4 regions of the Desulfobotulus pelophilus genome follow, and region 4 is predicted to be linked to each of the others. Evidence: predicted binding sites of a transcription regulator. Region 4 holds the regulator's gene; each other region holds the start of a gene.
The links. The regulator sigma-54, encoded in region 4, starts transcription at its own class of promoters, with help from an activator protein. The targets are predictions, from matches to a motif close to TNTGGCACANTTTCTGCTNT.
Positions count from the first base shown of each region.

Region 1: a site for sigma-54 is predicted at 809-828, ahead of glnD ([protein-PII] uridylyltransferase). Genes of this name have one in related genera too.
Region 2: a site for sigma-54 is predicted at 1,276-1,295, ahead of OOT00_RS15435 (SoxR reducing system RseC family protein). Genes of this name have one in related genera too.
Region 3: a site for sigma-54 is predicted at 1,083-1,102, ahead of OOT00_RS10405 (ammonium transporter). Genes of this name have one in related genera too.

Region 1 is NZ_JAPFPW010000007.1:134,736-136,891, forward strand. It holds gene glnD ([protein-PII] uridylyltransferase) at 1-783, opposite strand, end outside; gene OOT00_RS07935 (hypothetical protein) at 1,114-1,578, shown strand; gene gdhA (NADP-specific glutamate dehydrogenase) at 1,662-2,156, opposite strand, start outside.
Region 2 is NZ_JAPFPW010000036.1:2,892-5,047, reverse strand. It holds gene OOT00_RS15440 (cytochrome c3 family protein) at 22-390, opposite strand; gene OOT00_RS15435 (SoxR reducing system RseC family protein) at 574-1,083, opposite strand; gene OOT00_RS15430 (RnfABCDGE type electron transport complex subunit B) at 1,541-2,156, shown strand, end outside.
Region 3 is NZ_JAPFPW010000011.1:79,790-81,945, forward strand. It holds gene OOT00_RS10405 (ammonium transporter) at 1-1,014, opposite strand, end outside; gene OOT00_RS10410 (flotillin family protein) at 1,620-2,156, opposite strand, start outside.
Region 4 is NZ_JAPFPW010000002.1:38,260-40,415, forward strand. It holds gene hpf (ribosome hibernation-promoting factor, HPF/YfiA family) at 1-38, opposite strand, end outside; gene rpoN (RNA polymerase factor sigma-54) at 144-1,574, opposite strand; gene lptB (LPS export ABC transporter ATP-binding protein) at 1,576-2,156, opposite strand, start outside.

The DNA.
Region 1 (2,156 bases), on a different contig from region 4:
AAGATAATGCAGATGATTCCGCACCTTCCAGATGAAAGCCAGTGCTTTTTTCAGGTTATGAAACTCTTCCCAGGAAAGATAGCCATTGTATTCCAGATCTCTGGGCTCTTTAAGTCCGAAACGAACCCGACCCAGCCAGAGCATGGTGTGATAATCCCGCAAGCCTCCCTGGCCCAGCTTGATATTGGGTTCCAGAAGATGGGTGGAATCCCCGAACTGCTCATGCCGTTTCCGGTTGCCTTCCACCAGCCACCCCATAATTTTCTTCGGATGGGAAGTCACAAAACGGGCCCGCAGTTTCTCCATAAGAGTCATAAAAAGCGGTGACATACCGCAGACAAACCGGGCATCCAGAACCGCCGTCAGCACTTCGAGATCCCGACTGGCAAGGCTCAAGCATTCACCGACGGACCGGGTGGCATGCCCCACCTCCAGCCCTATATCCCAGAGGGGATAGATAATTTCCTGAATCAGGGCTTCCGCTGCAGGTGGCACATCCTTTTCAAAAAGAAAAAGAATATCCACATCGGAATGGACACACTGCTCCATACGTCCGTAACCGCCAAGGGCAATAATCGCATAGGGATTTCTGGCAATATCCATGAGGGGGCCCACATCGCTGCGGGTAAAACTCTCCCAGAAGTATCCATCAATCAGCGCGGCGTGACGTACCAGAAAATCTTCAGCCCGACCCTCCAGATAATCCCGGATAAGCTCGGTCCGCTTTTCCTGCAGCGACTTCATGGCTGATTTTTTTTTCTGGGGCTGGATTCCTGTCATCATAGCATCGCCTTTCTGGCATAAAAATATAGCAATGTCTGTGCCAACCCGCCACAACACACACAAGGCCTTATTATCAAAAGATAAAAATTACTCCAGACCAGCACGGCCTGCATTCTCTTTTTTTCAAAAACGTAAGAAACATCGGACAGAGACACAACAAAAACGTATTTTTTACAATCTACCCATACCCAAAAACAACAATCGACTGCTTGACCTCTCATGATTTCAGGTATAAGGCAAGCTTCCAGCAGCCCATAAAACATCCATGACCCGGCCAAGGGGCCAGCCTGTTTTATCCGCTCAACTCACAACCCCTGCTGAGGTACGGTCATGGCATCTCTTCCGCCTTTCATGGCTCTCCATATTCCACAGCTTCTCAATCGCTTTCTCCTTGCCTACCATTCGGAAGACCAATGCATGCATTATGAGCTCAGGAGGCGCAGGAACGACAACCCCGTCTCAAAGGAACTCATCCTTTCTCTCAATGCCTTTTCCCACGAAATACATGTCAGCAAATTCTATCCGGAACTGTACAGAGAAAAACACAGCCACTATCTTTCAGCAGCCTGCTTTTTTCTGATCCTGCAGCACTTCGGGCATTTTTATGATCTGGATGAGAGTTGGGGAGTTTATCTTGACTCAGAACTATCTGTTTTTATGGATTTTTACGGAAAGCTACAGGATTTTGATTTTCACACCCTGCAGAACAGGCGCACGGGAACCGTGGCTGTGCGAGGTCACTATACGCCCTGCGACCTCGATATGGAAGGCATTATTGAAGACAGGCTTTCATAAAACAACCGCACCGGGGCAAACCCGGTGCGGCATGCTCTGTATTCTGAAAGAGAAGGGTGCCGGAGAATATTGTACCCGATCGTTTACACAACACCCTGAAGAGTCATCGCCCTGGCAACCTTCAGGAAACCGGCTATATTGGCACCGGCAATATAGTTACCTTCCCGACCGAATTCTTTGGCTGCATCCCAGGCATTATCATGAATACTCTTCATAATACCTTTCAGCTTTTCATCCACTTCTTCACGGCTCCAGGAAAGCCGGATGGAATTCTGGGTCATCTCAAGACCTGAAGTGGCAACCCCACCGGCATTCGCAGCCTTACCGGGAGCAAACAACACACCATTTTTCATAAAGATATCGATTGCCTCCGGTGTACTGGGCATATTAGCGCCCTCTGCCACCAGCCTGCAGCCGTTTTTCACCAGCTCGGCAGCCTCTTCACCGGAAATTTCATTCTGCGTGGCACAGGGGAAAGCACAGTCTGCCTTCACACCCCAGGGGCGCTTTCCTTCCGTAAAGGTCGCTTTGGGAAATTTCTCAACGTACTCACGAATACGGCCCCGCTTCACATTTTT
Region 2 (2,156 bases), on a different contig from region 4:
GCTGAAGTTGCCCGGCCGGAATCAGCGGCTGTGGCAGGATGCACAGTCCACCGGACCCGCCTGTTCTTCTTCATGGCACTGGATGCACTGGTCGTGAAGAGCATCGGTGTAGGAAAGCATGAAGGGGTCATCGGAGTCTTTCTCGTGGCAGGCCAGACAGGAAAAGGTGTCATCTCCGTACTCAAGATTGTGGTGGCAGCTGGCACAGTCCAGCCCGTAGGTTTCCGCATGGATCTGATGGTCGAAAAGGACGTTCCCGGCCTTTCCTTCAAAGAGAATGCGTACGGGATCCATGGGCGGAGCCTTGGGGAAGAGGATGTAGGCAACAAGGCCCAGTGCGGCAAGCAGGATAGCGAGGGCCACAAGCGTTTTGGGAGGAAGTTGCTGCATGAAAGTCCGCCTTTGGGTGTGGGTCAGGTTCCGGGTTATGCCTGATGATTGCCGAAGGTTCCCTCCTGTGAGGGGTTGGTTCCTGTGCATGGCCCCGGTGGCATTCTGCCATCGGGGCCGTGGAGACAGGAGGTTCAGGCAGCCTGCTTGCCATAAAGGCTAGCAAATTAAATGCCATGCTTGTTATAGTTTTGTTTTTATATTGAAAACATTGATTTCGCTTTTCTCTGCATGACGCGGGTTATCTTCTTTGTCCGGAAAATCAGACTTGTGAAGCCGCTTGAGGATGCGGGGACCGTAGGCTGGCGATTTTGCCATGTTGTGACTGATTCTGCGGATAACGAAAAAAGCCGGAACAAGAGAAAAGATGGCCGCAAGTGCAGCCAGAGGGTCCGCTGGCAGTTGCATCCGGCTGGCTGCATGGTGGGCCGTCAGTGCTACAAGAACAAAGCAAAAAACCGGTGTGATATAGAGGAGGGCCATGACCCTCAGGAATTCCTGTGAGCCGATTCCAACCAGAACCCTGTCTCCTGTGTCAATACCCGGAAAGGTCTTTACCTGAATTTCCATGGTGGCCGTATCCACTCCGCAGATTCCCTTTGCCCTGCATGCGGAGCAGGCTTCAGGCCTGCAGGCGCGGACTCTGGTTTTATCCGGGGATGTGGCCGTTACAACAGCTTCTGTGGTACGCATGGCAGCATCCTTGTATTTGGTTTGTCTGGCAGGTGAGGGGCATGGGGTTGTTGATGTATCGTTGAGTCGTTCGTAGCATTATCCCCGCTCCTTGTCAGGAATAAGCAAAAGACAGGCCATAATCTATCGGATGGCAGGAGGTGTGGCTGTACAACCGGGCTGATGGCATAGATTTTGTAGGTATATTCCTTCAGAAAAGGAAGTGTGCCGTATTCGAAGATAGTTTTTTATCCAGAATACAGGTAGTTTACCCTTTTGTGCAAGTCTTCTTGTGTTTTTTTGTGTACAATGGGAAAAAAATCCGTCCGGAAAAGAGGACTGGTTGGTGGTGCAGGATGGCTGGATATGGAAAGACAGGCTGCTTTCCATATGGAAGGCAACGTTGCACAGAGAATTGTCGGCCCCTTATTTTCCGTAAGCCCTGCTCACAGGGAATCCGAAAGGAGAAGCTTCTGCCATGAATATCCTGATTGCTGTGCTGGCCTTAAGTGGCCTGGGTGCCTTGATTGGTCTTTTGCTGGCCATAGCGGACAAGTTTCTCTATGTGGAGGAGGATCCTCGCATTGATCTTGTGGAAGGCGTACTGCCTTCGGGGCAGTGTGGTGCCTGCGGTTATGCAGGATGTCGGCAGTATGCGGAGAAAGTGGTGCTGGAACCGGGGGTTTCGCCTGCTCTCTGCCTTCCCGGTGGCGCGGATGTGGCCACAGAAGTGGCCCGTATAGCTGGCAAGGAAGCAGAGGAAATGGTTCCTTCCAGAGCTGTTGTGGCCTGCGGTGGTGGTCAGGTGGAAGGTTGCCACAGCCTTTTTGCCTATGAGGGAATAGCAGACTGCCGCGCCGCTTCTCTTCTGACCGAAGGTGAAAAGGCTTGCAAGTGGGGATGTCTGGGTCTGGGAACCTGTGTTGCCGTTTGCCCGGAAAAAGCTGTTTTTATCAATAGCAGGGGTATTGCCGAAGTGAAACGTGATGCCTGCATCGGATGCGGCCTCTGTGTGCGTGCCTGTCCCAAGGATGTGATCGTCATGGTGCCGGAAACGGCAAAGACCATGGTTATGTGCCGGAATCCCGAAAAGG
Region 3 (2,156 bases), on a different contig from region 4:
GAGTACGGAGGAGACCACAATACCACCGGACACGGCACCGATGATAATGGCTGCAGCAGGACCCACATTGGCGCAGCCTGCGGTGATACCCACCAGCCCTGCCAGCACGCCGTTCAGGCTCATGCTGACCTCTGGTTTTCCAAAGCGTATCCAGGCCGCAATCATGGCGGATACGGCACCGGCTGCGGCAGCAAGGTTGGTATTCACAAAGATCAGGGCAATGCTTTTGTCTGCTGTGGTGGTGGAGCCTGCATTGAATCCGAACCATCCCAGCCAGAGGATGAAAACGCCAAGGCCTGCAAGGGGGATGTTGTGGCCGAGTATGGGGCGGATACTTCCGTTGGCGGCATATTTTCCCAGCCGTGGCCCAAGGACGATGGCACCTGCCAGAGCCGCCCAGCCACCTACGGAATGCACTACGGTGGAGCCCGCAAAGTCGATAAAGCCGAGATTTTCCAGCCAGCCGTCTCCATTGTGCAGGGAACCCCAGGCCCAGGAGCCGAAAACAGGGTAGATGAAGGCGGTGAGGGCAATGGAATAGCAGATATAACCTGTGAATTTAGTTCGTTCCGCCATGGCTCCCGATACGATTGTGGCGGCGGTGGCGGCAAATACCACCTGGAACATCCAGAAAGCAAGGGTCCACTCTTCTCCTTCACCGGTGAAGTCGGAAAGAAAAAATCCGGATGTTCCCACAAAACCGCCCAGGCTGTGTCCGAACATGAGGCCGAAACCGATGGCCCAGAAAGCAAGGGAGCCGATAGAAAAATCCATCAGGTTTTTCATGATTATATTGATGGCGTTTTTCGCCCGGGTGAAGCCAGCTTCCACCAGTGAAAAACCGGCCTGCATAAAAAAGACGAGACAGGCGGCAATGAGTGTCCAGAGAAAATTGGCGTGTTCCTGCACAAGGGCTATGGCTTCGGCATTGGTGATGGGATCGGGAGCGGCATCTCCGGCAAGGGCCGGGGCTGCCAGTGCAAGTATCAGGGAAGTGGGAATGAACCAGCGCATGATGCTTTCCTCCTGGGATTTGGGGTTTGGGAAAAGTGCCTTGCTTTTCCCGTTAGTGCGAAGGTTTTATTGCATGAGGCGTGCCAAGGTTTTGTCTGGGTATTGTATGATATTTATGGTATTGATTTTATAGTATTTTTTTTAAAGGGTCTTGTGATTGAATATGAATTCTTTGTTTAAAATAAAACATAAATGTAGTGTGCATAGGTATTTATAACATTTATGTATGCCTGCTGGGGTGGCGTGCTGCGGAGTTGTTTCGTTTTTTCAGGCTGGAGGGATTTTGGGTGGATTATTTTATTAACGAGAAGAAGCGAAAAGAATCAAGGCAGGAGTTTAAAAACTTTTTGTTGTTGATTTAAGAAGAATTATTAACTTGAATTATAGATTTTAGGGCGGTATGTTGTGACTGCGTAACGGGGATGCCTTTTAAAAGACCATCGGGGGGTTTTTAAAGGCTTTTGCGATCCGGCCGAAACGCATGCGTTCCAGAAAAAAGCAAGCTCCTTGATTGATCCCAACAGGAAAGGCCGGACATAATTGTCCGGCCTTTCCTGTTGCGCTACAGCATGACGGCCGGGTTTCCGGCTCCTTGCCTTTCTATCTTACTGCGGGGATGGGGAAGACTTGTGTACAGCCTCCGTAAGCCCGTTGATATCGCCTGCCTTTAGGCCGATTTCCGATAGCAGGGAGTCCAGAATAGGTGCCTGAGCACGGTAACGGAGGGCGCTGTTGACAACCTGATCGGCCAGGGAGCCAGTGCTGTTTTCCCCCCCGGCATCTCCTTCGCTGCCACTTCCACCGCCAAGGCCGTTGACATGCAGGATGCGGATATCGCTGATCTGTTCCATGGGCTTGACGCTTTCACGGATAATTTCAGGAAGACTGTGGATGAGAGCCAGACGAACTTCCATGGCAATCTGCTCAGGTGAGAGAAGGTTGGCTGCATTGTTGAGAGCCTTTTTACCTTCCGCCTCCACAACATATTTGCGTTCCGCAGCATCGGCCAGCATCATTTCCGCATCGGCTTTGCCTTTGGCCTCCAGTCGTTCTTTATCGGCATGGCCCTGAGCGACAAGACGGAGGGCTTCGGCCTGATCAATGGCGGCTTTCTTTTCGGCTTCTGCTGCAACGGTGAGCTG
Region 4 (2,156 bases):
GAGGGTTCGATGTTTTTGAAGGTCACTGCTGTCTTCATGATGGGCCTCCCTGGTGGGTTTGGTTCGAAGTCCTCTATGGCTGTCCTGCCGCTGCCGGATATGGTTTCTGCGGCAGGATCAATGCTGTTTGCGACTGATATGACTCAGTACTGTCTGCGTTTGCTGGAGGGAAGAATTTTTAGAATTTCCCTGTATTTGGCAATGGTTCTTCTGGCAATGCGGATATTATGATCCTTTTCAAGAATGGCTGCTAGTTTCAGATCGCTGTAAGGATTTTGCGGATGTTCGCTTTCCACCAGCTGCTTGATTTTTTCAAGGACGCTGGCCGATGCGAGGGCTTCTCCCTCAACTCTGTTTATGGAGCTGTTGAAAAAATACTTGAGCTCAAAAAGACCCTGTGGTGTGTAGGCATATTTGTTGGTTGTAACCCGACTGATGGTGGATTCATGCATTTGTATGTCCTGGGCTACATCCCTCAGTACCATGGGCTTTAAATGGGTAATGCCTTTTTCAAAGAAGTCCCTCTGAAAGCGTACAATGCTTTCCATTACATTATAGATGGTTTTCTGGCGCTGCTGGATACTTTTGATCAGCCACGAGGCGGAGCGCATTTTTTCCTGAAGATAATCTTTGGTTTCCCCGGATATTTTTTCGCCGGTGCGCATGGCTTTTTTATAATATGGGTTGATATGCAGCCTTGGCAAACCATCATCATTCAGGGTTATAATGAAGTCATCATTCTGTCTGTATACATAGATATCCGGTGTAATATAAACCGGGGCTTCATTATGATACTCCCGGCCGGGTTTGGGTTCCAGCGACCGAATGACGGCGACGGCAGCAATAATGGTTTCTATGGGAAGCTTCAGGCTTTTGGCAATGGCTTTAAAATTTTTGTTCTCAAGATGCTTGAGATGTTGGGAGATGATTTTTTCAACAATTTCTGAGTGGATGCCGAGTCGTTCTGTCTGCAGCAGCAGGCATTCCTTAAGGTTACGGGCTCCTACGCCTGCAGGGTCAAAGGACTGGACAAGGGAGAGGGTTTTGCCGACCTTTGCTTCGGGACAGTTGCATACCTCAATGATTTCTTCCAGGGTGGCATCGAGATAGCCGTCTGTGTTGATGTTTCCGATGATGAGGCTGGCAATCTGCTGGGTACGGATATCGGTTTCCGCCATGGAAAGCTGCCAGAGCAGATGTTCATGCAGGCTCTCCTTGCCGGAAACAAAATTCTCGTAGCGTGGGCCGTCTTTTTCCTCGGATTCAAAGTGAACCCTGCCGGCACTGCTGTACTCATCCAGATAGCTGTCCCAGTCGGTTTCAGGACTGACGGTTTCCCCGATTTCCACTTCCTTGAGACCCTCTTCCGTAGCAGGAGATTCCGGGGTTTCCGGGGTCTCCGGCTCAGGGGCTTCCATGCGTTCCTCAAGGGCAGGGTTTTGTTCCAGTTCCTGCTGGATGGCATCCACAAGTTCAAGCCGGGAAAGCTGTAGCAGTTTGATGGCCTGCTGCAGCTGGGGTGTCATGACAAGTTGCTGGGTCAGTTTAAGCTGTTGTCGGAGTTCTATGGCCATTTTATAACCGGAATCCGTCTCCTAAGTAGTTTTTTCGGGCTACGGGACTGGAAGCAATGGCTTCGGGCGAGCCCGACTCCACAACTTTACCGGAATGCAGGATGAATGCTGTATCGCAGACCCCCAGAGTTTCCCGTACATTGTGATCAGATATAAGTACACCAATACCCCTCTGGGTCAGATAGGCAATGATGCCCTGGATGTCGCTGACAGCCATGGGGTCCACGCCTGCAAAGGGCTCATCCAGAAGAACAAAGGCCGGATCTGTGGAGAGGACCCGGGCAATTTCAAGCCTTCTGCGTTCTCCGCCGGAAAGGACCGTTGCTGGCTGGGTAGCCAGGTGGCGTATGCCGAGTTCGTCCAGCAGAGAATCTGCTTTCTGGTTGCGTTCCCATCGGCCCATGTTAAGATTTTCAAGGATGATGAGAATATTATCCCTTACAGAAAGCTTCCTGAATATGGATGCCTCCTGAGGCAGGTAGCCGATTCCGTACCGCGCCCGCATGTACATGGGATAGTCTGTCAGATCCTTATCGTCAAGGAAAACCCTGCCGCCATCGGGTCTGATGAGGCCTACCGCCA